One region of the Williamsia sp. z71 genome, then DNA from elsewhere that is predicted to be linked to it. Evidence: predicted binding sites of a transcription regulator. Region 1 holds the regulator's gene; each other region holds the start of a gene.
What was found. Region 1 encodes LexA, which represses DNA repair genes until DNA is damaged. Its sites were predicted from a motif close to CGAACANNTGTTCG; they were not measured.
Positions count from the first base shown of each region.

Region 2: a site for LexA is predicted at 1,251-1,264, ahead of AC51GR_RS08305 (HNH endonuclease signature motif containing protein). Genes of this name have one in related genera too.
Region 3: a site for LexA is predicted at 1,977-1,990, ahead of AC51GR_RS06810 (SAV_6107 family HEPN domain-containing protein). Genes of this name have one in related genera too.
Region 4: a site for LexA is predicted at 1,238-1,251, ahead of AC51GR_RS15550 (HNH endonuclease signature motif containing protein). Genes of this name have one in related genera too.

Region 1 is NZ_JCANWX010000005.1:191,945-195,152, forward strand. It holds gene hrpA (ATP-dependent RNA helicase HrpA) at 1-176, shown strand, start outside; gene nrdR (transcriptional regulator NrdR) at 191-640, opposite strand; gene AC51GR_RS13930 (LysM peptidoglycan-binding domain-containing protein) at 731-1,237, opposite strand; gene lexA (transcriptional repressor LexA) at 1,426-2,145, shown strand; gene AC51GR_RS13940 (acyl-CoA dehydrogenase family protein) at 2,259-3,208, opposite strand, start outside.
Region 2 is NZ_JCANWX010000003.1:35,966-39,173, reverse strand. It holds gene AC51GR_RS08305 (HNH endonuclease signature motif containing protein) at 1-1,222, opposite strand, end outside; gene AC51GR_RS08300 (SulP family inorganic anion transporter) at 1,428-3,020, opposite strand; gene AC51GR_RS08295 (cysteine hydrolase family protein) at 3,035-3,208, opposite strand, start outside.
Region 3 is NZ_JCANWX010000002.1:564,912-568,119, reverse strand. It holds gene mraZ (division/cell wall cluster transcriptional repressor MraZ) at 1-359, opposite strand, end outside; gene AC51GR_RS06815 (SCO2097 family morphological protein) at 746-1,153, opposite strand; gene AC51GR_RS06810 (SAV_6107 family HEPN domain-containing protein) at 1,328-1,819, opposite strand; gene AC51GR_RS06805 (GNAT family N-acetyltransferase) at 2,050-2,625, shown strand; gene AC51GR_RS06800 (phytoene desaturase family protein) at 2,632-3,208, shown strand, end outside.
Region 4 is NZ_JCANWX010000006.1:78,981-82,188, forward strand. It holds gene AC51GR_RS15545 (M24 family metallopeptidase) at 91-1,209, shown strand; gene AC51GR_RS15550 (HNH endonuclease signature motif containing protein) at 1,385-2,884, shown strand; gene AC51GR_RS15555 (PPOX class F420-dependent oxidoreductase) at 2,893-3,208, opposite strand, start outside.

The DNA.
Region 1 (3,208 bases):
TGGCCGCGTGGACCGACCACCTGCGGACGATTCCACCGGAACGTCGCGATGCGGTCAGCGAGGCGGCGGGCTGGATAGTGGAGGAATTACGAGTCGGACTGTTCGCTCAACAGCTCCGAACCGCATACCCGATTTCAGAAAAGCGTGCCATCAAGGCGATCCGCGACCTGCGTTAGGCCGCGGGGTGTCGTCAGGACTTGCTCGACCTGAGGTCGTCGATTTCTTTCTGGAAATCGTCCACCGAGTCGAATGACCGGTAGACCGAGGCGAATCGAAGGTAGGCGACCTCGTCGAGTTCCCGGAGCGGGCCGAGGATGGCCAGACCTACCTCGTTGGCGGGGACTTCCGCCGAACCCGATGCCCGCACGGCTTCTTCCACCTGCTGCGCGAGATGCTGCAACTTGTCGTCATCCACCGAACGGCCCTGGCAGGCGCGGCGGACGCCGCGCATGACCTTCTCGCGGCTGAAGGGTTCGGTGACGCCGGTCCGCTTGACCACCGAGAGCACCGCGGTCTCGACCGTGGTGAAGCGGCGTGCACACTGCGAACAGGCACGGCGACGACGGATGGCCTGCCCCTCGTCCGCCACTCGCGAATCGACTACGCGGGTGTCCTCGTTCTTGCAAAACGGGCAATGCATGCACGATCCCTCGACAGTCGACGGCCTGGGCGGATTGACCAGACACTCTGCCTTCGAGGATACCGTCCGTGATCGCGGCCCCTCCACCGTCTACCTCGCGTAGACCGGGGTGACCAATGCCTGACCCACCGACAGTGCCGAGTTGTTCATTGCATTGAGCTCCATGATCTTCGCGACCACGGTCTCGGTCGGCATCTCGGGGGCGATACGTGATGCGATGGCGCCCAACGACTCCCCCGACTGGACGCGGACGACCTCGGTGCCCAGCCGGGCCGGATCGCTCGACTGCTGTATGACTCCGCCGAAGAACGTCATGAAGGCGACCACCAGCATCAGCCCCACGCCGGTGACCGCCGCGCCCGCCCAGGCGCGCCTACGGACGAAAACCATCTCACGTTCGGTCGGTATCCGCTGCTCGGAGTTACGCGATGCGGCACAGGAGACGGCCACGCGGCGCTGCGCGGACAGTCGGCGACCGGCGGGGCGGGTCGTGTCCGAGGGCCGTACCGGGCGCGTGGTGCGCGTGGCGGTATCGCTCTCGGGGTGGTGAACAGGCCGAGCTGTGGCCGGCCGGGTGATGGTGGTGGCTGCAGTCATGGGTTCAGTCCTCGGTCATCGGTTCAATCCCTATTCGATCACTCGTTCGATTGAAAGAGTGTTCGATTTGTATCACGGGCCTCCGACAAAGCGCCACGCCTTCTCGAACAAATGTTTGAGACTTGTGACCATTTGCACTATCTTTGTCCCATGGACCCCGCCCGACACCGCATGAACTGGAGGACCTGATGGCCGATACAACCCAGCCCCCGACACCGGCGGACGGGGCCGCGACCACTGTGGTCGCCACCGAACCACTCGCCGAGGGCTCACTGACCCCTCGCCAGAAAGCAGTTCTCGAGGTCATCCGTACCTCGGTCCGCCAACGCGGCTACCCGCCGAGCATCCGGGAGATCGGCGACGCGGTGGGCCTGACCTCGACGTCTTCGGTCGCCCACCAGCTCCGCACCCTCGAACGCAAGGGTTTCCTGCAGCGCGAGAACAACCGGCCCCGCGCGGTGAACATCCAGGACACCGACCTCAACCCGGCCACCGCGGCCGGTCAGGTCCAGACACCGGACGAATCCATGCCCACGCCGACGTTCGTCCCGGTGCTCGGCCGGATCGCCGCCGGCGGGCCGATCCTGGCCGAAGAAGCCGTCGAAGACGTCTTCCCTCTCCCCAAGGAGCTGGTCGGCGAGGGTTCGCTGTTCCTGCTCAAGGTCGTCGGCGAATCGATGATCGACGCCGCCATCTGCGACGGCGACTGGGTGGTCGTACGCCAGCAGAATGTGGCCGACAACGGCGACATCGTCGCCGCGATGATCGACGGTGACGCCACGATCAAGACGTTCAAACGGACCAAGGACGCGGTGTGGCTGATGCCCCACAACCCGGTGTTCGATCCGATCCCGGGCAACGACGCCGTCATCCTGGGCAAGGTCGTCACCGTGATGCGCCGACTCTGACCTGCCGGTCGTAGGCAGATCATCCCCAGACAGTACAAAAGGCGGGGTGTACCGGAACCTTCCGGTACACCCCGCCTTTCGCGTTCGAGGCGGTGAGCGATCAGATCCTGGGGTCAGACCCCGAGGCTGCGGCCGATCACTTCCTTCATGATCTCGGTCGTTCCGCCGTAGATGGTCTGCACGCGAGAATCGAGGAACGCCTTGGCGACCGAGTATTCACGCATGTAGCCGTACCCACCGTGCAGCTGCAGGCACCGGTCGACCAGGTGCACCTGGTTCTCGGTCGCGTAGTACTTGGCCATCGCGGCGTCGGGGACGGTCAGTTTCTTCTCGTTGAGCAGACCGATGCAGTGATCGACGAAGACGCGGGTCGTCGTGGTCGAGGTGGACAGCTCGGCCAGCAGGAACCGGGTGTTCTGAAAGTTGCCGATCGAACGCCCGAAAGCCTTGCGGTCCTTGGCGTACTGGATGGTGGTCTCCAGCACCTGCTCCATCGCGGCAGCAGCGACCACCGCAATCGACAGCCGTTCGCGCGGCAGGTTCTGCATAAGGTAGATGAAGCCGAGACCCTCTTCACCGAGCAGGTTCTCGGCGGGCACTCGGACGTTGTCGAAGCTCAGCTCGGCGGTGTCCTGTGCCTTCATGCCGACCTTGTCGAGGTTGCGGCCGCGTTCGAAGCCTTCCATACCGCGTTCGACGACCAGCAGGCTGAAGCCTTTCGCGCCGGCCTCCGGGTCGGTACGTGCGACCACGATCACCAGGTCGGCGTTTATGCCGTTGGTGATGAAGGTCTTCGATCCGTTGAGCACCCAGTGGTCGCCGTCTTTCTTGGCGGTGGTCTTGATGCCCTGCAGGTCTGAACCGGTTCCGGGCTCGGTCATCGCGATGGCGGTGATGAGTTCACCGGAGGTGAACCCGGGAAGCCAGCGCGCCTTCTGCTCGTCGGTCGTCAGCTCCAGCAGGTACGGCGCGATGACGTCGTTGTGCAGGGTGAATCCCAGACCGCTGTATCCACCGCGGGCGGATTCCTCGGAGACGATGGCCTGATAGCGGAAGTCGTCGA
Region 2 (3,208 bases), on a different contig from region 1:
TGCTGCCGGGTGTGAGGAACCAGGGATGCCCGTCGTGGCCGATGAACACCTTCCACCCGCGGTGGTGGATGTAGCGGTGGTGTCGGCGGCAGAGTAGGACCATGTTGCTCAGGCTGGTGGTGCCGCCGTTGCGCCAGAAGTCGATGTGATGGGCATCGGTGTACACCGACGGGCAGCCGCATCCCGGGAATGCGCAGCCCTGGTCGCGGGCGATCAGCGCTTTGCGGATCGCGGGGGTGACGGTGCGTTGGTCGCGTCCGACATCGAGTGGCACCGAGTTGTTGTCGAGCAGGATTCTTGTGATCACCGAATCACACGCCACCATCTGCGCGGTGGGCGCCGACGCCGGTCCGGTCCATTCGAACTTCGGCGCCATGGCCGGCGGTGTGGCACCCGGGATGCCGCGCAGCTGTAAGTGTTGCAGATGTTCGGGTGAGACGGTCACCGTCACATGTGGTTTCGCCCCACCCCGGGTGGGTCGGTCTTCCTGATCGAAATACGAATCCAGCAACCGTTCCAGCGCATCAGCCCGGATCTGGCCTGCACTCCGCGGATCCGGCGAGCCATCGGGTTCAGGTACTGGTGTGCACAGCGGATCGAGTGCCACCGCCAACTTCTCGCCGAGCAGACTGTCCAAGTCCAGGGTGCCGTGGGTGCGGCCGTCATCACCGGTCCCGAATGACAACTCGTTCAGATCATGATTTTCCGCGTCCGGCACTTCTTTGTCGGGTGGCGATAACACCAACGCCATATGCCGTGCCCGCACCGACACCGCCGCCGGTGTGCCCATCAACGCTTCGGTCAGTAGTCCGCGCACGCAATCGGACCGGTCAGCATCGGGGAGGTCTGGATTGCGACGCTCAATATGATTGAGGCCCTTGATGATCGAGTCCACATGCTCACCCGACAGGCTCCCGTCCACGCCGTAGGCTGATACCGACGGAATGTCACCGAGTGCCCTGCCTACTCGCACGTACCGGTGCGCAACCGCCGGCGCCATACCGGCGTCCCGTAATAGCTTGGCTGTGGACCCCACGCCCTTCTTCTGCGCGATCCGGCGCCGATCGACCTCGCCGACCAAACGAAAAAGGACCTGCTCCACAACATGATTGAGACGTATCACCGTCACAACCCGCGACGACAACTCGGTGTCATCACCCGCGACCAAAGCCGCATCCCCTGCCAGATCTGAGATTCTGGCGAACATTCCCCCGAAGTCCATGGTCCGAGTCTACTCCCGAAATTGCATTCGCACAAGCGTTCGACAACTAATCCTATGGTGCGGCAATAACATTCACCGAAGTGCGAAAATTCTCCGGGGCAGTCTACCGAATGGGTCTGACAGGCCCCGGATTCTCCAGGGGTGACTCCAAGCGCAGCACCCCGACCATCAGGCCGGAGCGCTGCGGGACGGCGAAAAGTGAACACTACGCGGCCATCACGTCGGACTCGTCGTGGACCACCTCCTCCTTCGCTCCGGGAAGGAACGAGTATGCGAGGCAGACGATTCCGAAGAACAGATAGCCCAACGCGACTTCAGGGGCAGCATTCCACGCGATCTCCGGTGCGTGGATGAGGCCGATGAACGACAGCACGGCACCGACTGCGGAAGCGATGGCGGCGAAGAGGAACTTCTTGTCGATGATGAAGGTGACCATGGTGCCGAGCACCAGGCCGACCAGGACTGCGCCTTCGCCGAGGACCTTGAGCCCTTCGTAGACAACGCCGGCCTCGTTCATGGCGCCCATGCCGACCTCACCGGCGGTGGTGCCGGCGGCGGCCAGGGAGTTGTCGATCAGGCCGTGAGCCCACTGCGCGAGGTTGGGCAGGATCGCCGCGACCACCGCGATCGCATGGATACGTGGAACCGCCTGGAAGGCTTGCGCTCCGATCAACAAGCCGATGTACAGCAGGATCGGTACGATCGCCGGAACCGGTAGCAGCGCTTCGAGAATCCCGAACAAGCCGAGGAAGCAGAGCAGGCCGATCGCCAGGCCGCTCGCCAGTGAGTAACTGGCCCGTCCACCGGCGTCCTTCCAACCCGGATGGCCGATGTAGACCGCCGGTGGGAACGGTGAACCGAAGCCGGCGCCGATGCACGCTCCGGCACCGTCGGCGAGCAGAACGCTGCGCAGGTTGTAGTTGTCACCTGCCGCAGCGGCGCTCTCCACGTTGCTCATCGCTTCGGTGAAGTTGTAGATGCCCAGAGGGATGGCGGTGCCGAGCAGTGGTGCGAGGTCGGTCAGACCGTCGAACAGCATGTCGAAACGTTGATCGGGAATGCCCAGTGCGATGTTCTCGACTGCATCACCGACGGCCGGGGCGTCCATGAACCCGCCGGCCCAGCCGATCGCCGTACCGACGAGGAGTGCCGCCAAACCGACCGGAACATTGCCGGGCAGACGAACATTGGTGAAGAATCCGATCAGGATGATCGCCAGCACCGGCAGGCCGATCCAGGCGGCCTCCCACATCTGGGCGGCCGGCCGCATCGAGATGAAGGTGATCGAGATACCCGCCAGGGTGCCGAGCATTGCCGCGCGCGGCGTGATCTTGCGGATGTACGGGCCCACGAACGCGCCGATCATCACGATCACACCGATCATGAATGCCCATGCCAGGCCCGCTTGCCAGGCGGCGACGGCATCGTCGGTGTTCAGATAAACCGGCAACATCACCACGAACACGACGATGAACATGTGAGGAACGCTGGGACCGTAGGGCAGAGCGGTGACGTCGGTGCGATTCTCCTTGCGGCCCAGACGCCGTGCGAGCCAGGTGTAGTAGAGGTTGCCCAGGATCAGAGCCACACCGAGGGCGGGCAGCACGGTCCCGAAGACGTCACCTTCGTTGAAGCCGACGACGTAGATCAGGAGCCCGGTCAAGGTCAGGACATTGACTAGGATGTTGAATGCGAGGCCGAAGAAGGCGTTGGTGTCACCTCGGGTCCACCAGGGGATGGTCACCGGTCCGTCCGGTGCGGCGGGGACAGGGGTCTTTTCGTTGATTTCTGTGGTCATGACTTCTGGTTCCTTCAGCCTCGGGAGGCAGGTGCGGGTTCCGGCGTGACGGGTAGATCGGCAATGGCGGGGATGACCGCCGCGGAATCGGCAACCCAGCCGAAGATTCCACCTTGCGCGCAGATCATTTCCAGCCCGATGCGCTGGAAGTCCGGGAAATATGAACCAACACAGTCGGATACGACCAG
Region 3 (3,208 bases), on a different contig from region 1:
CATGTCTGCGCGTCCCAGATCTCCAAGTGGCTCATGTTTCCGATGACCACACACTCTTTGGCCAGGCCCGCATAACGACGGTGATCCGGGGACAGGGTTATCCGCCCCTGACCGTCTGGCCGTTGTTCATCGGTTCCCGAGCTCAGTTGACGTTGAAAAGCCCGGGCAGCAGGATCATTCTTGGGCGAGCTCATCACTCGTTGAGCCAGCTCGTAGAAGTCATCCCGCATGTGCACTGCGAGGCTGCGGTCCTGACCTTTTGTGATCATCACCCCTCCTGCAAGTGCGTCTCGGAACTTCGCGGGCAGCGTGAGCCGCCCTTTGTCGTCCAACTTGGGTGTGTAAGTGCCGAAGAACATAGCGCTGGCCATGTGTCGTCACCTCCAACCCCAAGGTTGGTAGGAAAAATCCGGTTCTCTTCCACCAACGAGCACCACTGTACCCCACAATCCACCACTTTCCACCCCAAGTTGCCCGGAGTTCGGCATTCGGCCACCAAGACCGCAGGTAGAGGTGGTGTAGACAGGTGGGGGAAAAATCCTGAGTCAGGGTGTCCACAGGCCGTCTCGGAGGCCTTTTGGAGCCAAAAGGGCCGCTTCAGCCTGCTTCGACCACAGAAATGCCGGAGGTGGGAGAAAGTGGGGGCCTGGGTGGAAAGTGGGCGAGCTGCCCTCAAAACAGACGAAAAGGCCGTGCATCGCGATGCGATGCACGGCCTTCTACGATCAACGGCGCCTGGCGGCGTCTACTCCTGCTCGAAGCGGCGGTTGAACCGCTCTTCCATCCGCTCAGAAAATTTGCGTCCCTGTCGCTGCTCGCGGCCCGACGAGCCACCGCGCGGCGACGATCCCGAAGAGCCTCCGGGAGCCGGTCCGCTACGTGATCCCCACAACGCCATCAGCCCCGCACCGAACATCACGAGGAAGCCGATGAGGCTGACAATGGGGAAACCACCGATTTGAACCTCGATGACAACTCCCCCGACGAGGAGAACGAGTCCGACGAGGAACAACACGGCAGCTTGCAGTCGACGGCGCGCAGTGGACCCGCGAAAGCGACGCGACCGCACGTTCGACGCAAACTTGGGGTCTTCGGCGTACAGAGCGTTTTCGATCTGTTCGAGCATGCGCTGCTCGTGCTCTGAGAGTGGCACCCGCCCCCTCCTTCAGCACATGGTTTCGGTAGAGCTTCCAGAGGAGACAATTCCGGTTGCCCGGACCCACTCGGGTGGACCCAACTCTGATGATACGAGGTGTTGGAAGTTCCAACCACCATTCCCCGCCACAAGTTGGTCAAATTTGGTCCGTTAGCAGTAATTTCGGAGCCTTCACGCAGCACCGGCGGGCATATTCGACGGTTTGCCCCGCTCGAGTCGCAGGATTTCCCTCTCGACCACGTGTAAGAACTCATCCACCTTCGGCCGTAACTCCGCGATCTGCTCTTCGGTGACCGACCGGATGCCGGCTTCCGTATCGGCCCGCAGGCGAGAGTGTCCGGCGAAGTAGGTGGCCCACCCGGAGAGCTCGGGCATCGCCTGCGGCAGCCGGGCCCAGGCACTGCGCGACCCGCGGCGGCGGGTGGGATGCTCCGAGACGGCCAAGACCGCACCGGCCGCACGCAATGCCGATTGATACAGGGCACTGAACGCCTCGGCGGCGTCGGTGACGACATCCGATTCGCGCAGACGCGACTCGGCTCGCTCCAACATCTCGCGGGAGGCGATGATCTGGGTCGGTTCGGGCAGCCTGGTGACCCGCGTGGCCGAAGCCGCCCCACGGTGCCGAGAGTCCCGCGCGGGATTCCGTGCCATCGTCGACATCCCGGTCCTCCTTCTCCGCTGCCTCTTATCCGGCCGACTGCCGGTGTCTATACGGGGTCGGCCCGGTGGCCTACGCTTCCCTCGTCTGCCACCGAGTCGCCCTCATGTCGTAAAGCGGGTAACGATGCGGCTTGCGCCTTTGCGGAGGTTGAAGCCTCGAACACCCGTTCGACAGATTCAATATACCTAACGACACCGACAACCCTCAAGCAAAAAAGGCGGAAACTTCTGTGCCCATCCGGATCGCCGAACTCTCGGCCCACGATGCACAGATCTGGCTGCCCGAGGCCTTGAACGTGTACGTCACCGCGATGAACTACCCACCGGGCACCGAAGTGCAACGGGCGCCCCTGTGGCACGACCACATCCGGCGGCCCGGGTGGAAGGCCGTCGCCGCGATCGACTCCCCCGGTCCGGCCGGACGGGAAGCCCTGGTCGGTATCGCGTACGGATACAGCGGCGCCCACGACCAGTGGTGGAATCAGCAGGTACGCAGCGGGCTGGTCCGCGCCGGATGCAGCCGGGAGCGCGTGAGCGCCCTCACCGACAACTACTTCGAGCTGACCGAACTGCACGTCCATCCGTCTGCGCAGGGCAGGCGGATCGGCGAGCAATTGCTACAACGCCTGGTTGCCGATCGCTCCGAACCACAGGTGCTGCTCTCGACACCCGAGGTAGACGAGGAGAACAACCGGGCGTGGCGTCTGTACCGCCGGTTGGGTTTTGCCGACGTGCTGCGCGGTTTCACCTTCGCCGGTGATCCCAGGCCGTTTGCTGTCCTCGGCCGCGCCCTACCAATGCGATAGGACCACATGATCGACACGCTAGTCATCGGCTCCGGACACAACGGCCTCGTGGCGGCCGCCTATCTGGCCGCCACCGGCCAACGGGTCAAGGTGCTCGAACGCGACAGTGTCGCCGGCGGTGCCGTCTCCACCGTCGAGCGGTTTCCGGGCTATCGCGTCGACCGGGGGTCCTCGGCCCACCTGATGATCCGGCACACCCCCATCCTCGACGAGCTGTCGCTGGCCGATCACGGGCTGCAGTACATCGACTGCGACCCGTGGGCCTTCTGCCCCGCGACCGACGATGCTCCCCCGATCGTCTTCCATCGCGATCTCGAGAAGACCATCGCGTCGATCGAGACGGCCTGCGGTGCCGCCGATGCCGAGGCCTACCGTCGATTCGTCGCCGTCTGGGCGCCGCGGTCGGCCGCGATGATGTCGGCGTTCACGTCGTCTCCCTCACCGCTCGCGCTCGGCAAGGCGTTCTGGGGCCTGCCCGCCCGCATCCCCGGCAACGGCTCCGCGGCCGGACTCGGTCTCTCGCAGGAATTCTTGATGTCCGGGAATGCGCTCCTGGACAACTGGTTCGGATCCGAGCACCTCA
Region 4 (3,208 bases), on a different contig from region 1:
TGATTCGACTGGAACACACCTCCGCCGCGTTGTGACACGCGTCCGGCGGCCGGCCACATCACGAGCGGTGCGACCGATAGCCTTGAATCCATGGCAGATCAACGATTCTCGGCAGCGGTGTACAAGTCACGTCTGGATCGGGCGCAGGAGCTCACGGCGCAAGCGGGCCTGTCAGCGCTGTTCATCACTCCCGGACCCGACCTGCGGTATCTGACGGGCTCTCGGGCCAGCACATTCGAACGGCTCACCGCCCTGGTGATCAGTCCGGGCCGGGCTCCCGAAGTAGTTGTGCCACGGCTGGAGTTGGCGGCGCTGCGCGAGTCGGCCGTCGGCGAACTCGGCTTGACCGTCCACGATTGGGTTGACGGCCAGGATGCCTATGCACTCGCAGTTGTTGCTGCCGGAGGAGCAGGCGACCGATACGCCGTCTCCGACGCGACGCCTGCGCTGCACACGGTCCCACTGGCAGGCCGATGGGGCGGCGCACCAGAACTCGCCACTGCTGTCCTGCGTGAATTGCGGATGATCAAGGACGACGCCGAGATCGACGCGTTACGCCGGGCCGGCGCCGCGATCGACCGAGTACATGCGCGGGTCGGGGAGTGGCTCAAAGCCGGTCGCACCGAACGTGAGGTCGCTGCGGACATCGACGCCGCCATTCTCGCCGAAGGGCACACCCGAGCCGAGTTCATCATCGTGGGATCCGGCCCCAACGGTGCCGACCCCCATCACGAGGTGTCGGACCGGGTGATCGAGGACGGCGACATGGTTGTCGTGGATATCGGCGGACCGGTCGCGCCGGGATACAACTCCGATTGCACCCGAACCTACTGTGTCGGTACACCTTCCGATGTCATCGCGCGTCAGTATGAGTGGCTGCAACAAGCCCAGCGGGCCGCTGTGGCCACAGTGCGCCCCGGCGTCACCGCCGAGGAGGTCGACGCCGCGGCCCGGGACGTATTGGCAGCCGCCGGACTCGCCGACAAGTTCGTTCACCGCACCGGTCACGGCATCGGCCTCTCGGTTCATGAAGAGCCGTATATCGTTGCGGGCAACAACATTCCGCTGCGTCCGGGCATGGCATTCAGCATCGAGCCGGGCATCTATTTCCCCGACAGTTGGGGCGCACGCATCGAAGACATCGTGGTCGTCACCGAAGATGGCTGCGAAGCGTTCAATTCCCGACCACACGAGCTGAAGTCGGTCTGATCCAGGCCTCAGATCGGCTCGATCAGTTCGGATAAATGTTCGACTTATTGAGCCCTCCAGGGTACACTGATTGAAAGCGTTCTGATCAGATGTGCTGGGGGGCATGATGACTGACGATCCGCCTGTTGAATCTTCGGTTGACTCTTCGGTTGATTCCTCGCCGGTTCCGGTATTGGTGCGCAAGTACCTCGAGTTGGAGTTGCTCGTTGCCGATATCGCGGACTGCGCTGATTCCGATATGTCTGGCGCGGAAGTCAATGAGCTTGTGCGGGTGCATGAACGGATCGCCCGTAAGGTCGAGTTCACCGGGTTGCGTCACCTGTTGCGGGTCTCGGATCGGTCATCGTTTACCGAAGCCGGGTATTCGTCACTGTTCGGTTTCACCCGTAGCGAGTTGCGGTTGACCAAAGGGCAAACCATGTCCCGGATCCGGGCCCTGGAGGCGGTGGGCCGGTTTCATACGTTGCAGGGTGAGGTGTTGGCGCCGAAATGCCCTGCGGCCGAGCAGGCGTGGTCGAAAGGTTTGATCGGGGCGGCGCATATGGATGTCATGTTGGATGTGCGCAAACAGATCCCGTCGGCCTCTGATCCGGCAGTGTATGACGTGGTGGATCATTGGATGACCGAAGAGGCCGTCGGCCAAGATCCCACCCAGTTGACCGCCGCCGGTCGCGCGGTGTTGGCCCGGGTCGACCCTGATGGTCGGTTGACCGATGATTCGGATCGGGCTCGTAAACGGTCGATGGGTATCGGGGATCAGGGGGTGGATTTGATGGCCAAGATCACCGGCACCCTGGACCCGGAAACGTTGGCCTTGTTGCGGACGGTGATGGATGTGTGGGCGGCGCCGGGGATGAACAATCCAGCCGACCCGAACTCGCCGACCGGTGCGTCCGATGATCCGAAACAGGATGCGGAGCTGGTCAGAGCTGCTGCTGAGCGGGATACCCGTTCGAAGGGCCAACAATGTCACGACGCGCTCAAGGCGATCCTGAAGACCATTTTGGAGTGCAATCTGCTGGGCAAGTCGCATCGTGGTTTGCCGGCGCAGTTGGTCATCACGATGACCAAGCAGCAGCTCGACGAGTGTGCGGGGATCGCCAGAACGGCGTCGGGGGTGGATATTCCGGTCGAAGAGGCCCTGGATCTGGCGGCGCGGTCGGACAAATATCTGGCCGTCTTTGCTGACCACAGTGCTGAGGTGTTGTATCTTGCCCGGACCAAACGGACCGCGCAGAAGGGGCAACGGTTGGCGTTGTTCGTCCGGGATCGGGGTTGTTCGCATCCTGGTTGTACCAATCCGGCGACCTGGGTCGAGGCCCATCATCTGCTTGCCTGGATCAATGGGGGTTTGACCGATATCGACATGATGGGATCAGCCTGCCCGCCGCACCACAAACTCATCGGTGATGGACCGCATCAGTGGCAGACGATCATGATCACCGAAGGCCCCGACACGGGTCGGGTCGGGTGGATACCGCCGGCGTCGGTGGATCCGGAACGAAAACCGCGGGTCAACCGGGCCCAGCATGTCAACGAAACCCTCGCAGCAGCCTGGGAGAAGGTACTGGCCGATCGCCGGGCGGTGTTGGCCGAAAAGTTGGCGGAACTGACGGACCGCGAACCTGAGGTCCAACCCGATCCCGAACCGGATAGCCCGCACCAAGATGCCTAGCTTATTGCTCAGGCGGTGACCATCAGCGACTGCGAGCCCAATACACGCTCTACGTTGATCTGGATGACCACGCGGCGTGGGTTCACTTTGGGCTCTTTGTAGCGAGCCGCGTAGCGGCGAACACCTTCGGCGACAGCCTCTGGGTCACGGTGGACTGATGCTTCGCCTTCCAACGTCAACCACTGTGGACCGTTCACCTGAAATACCGCCGCGTATCCGGAGCGGTCGACGTTCTTCACCTTCTGGCTGCCTTCGAAGGTGATCACTCGCGCGATCTTCGCCTCGGCGTCGTAGGTGAATCCCACAGCGACAACATGGGGGGTC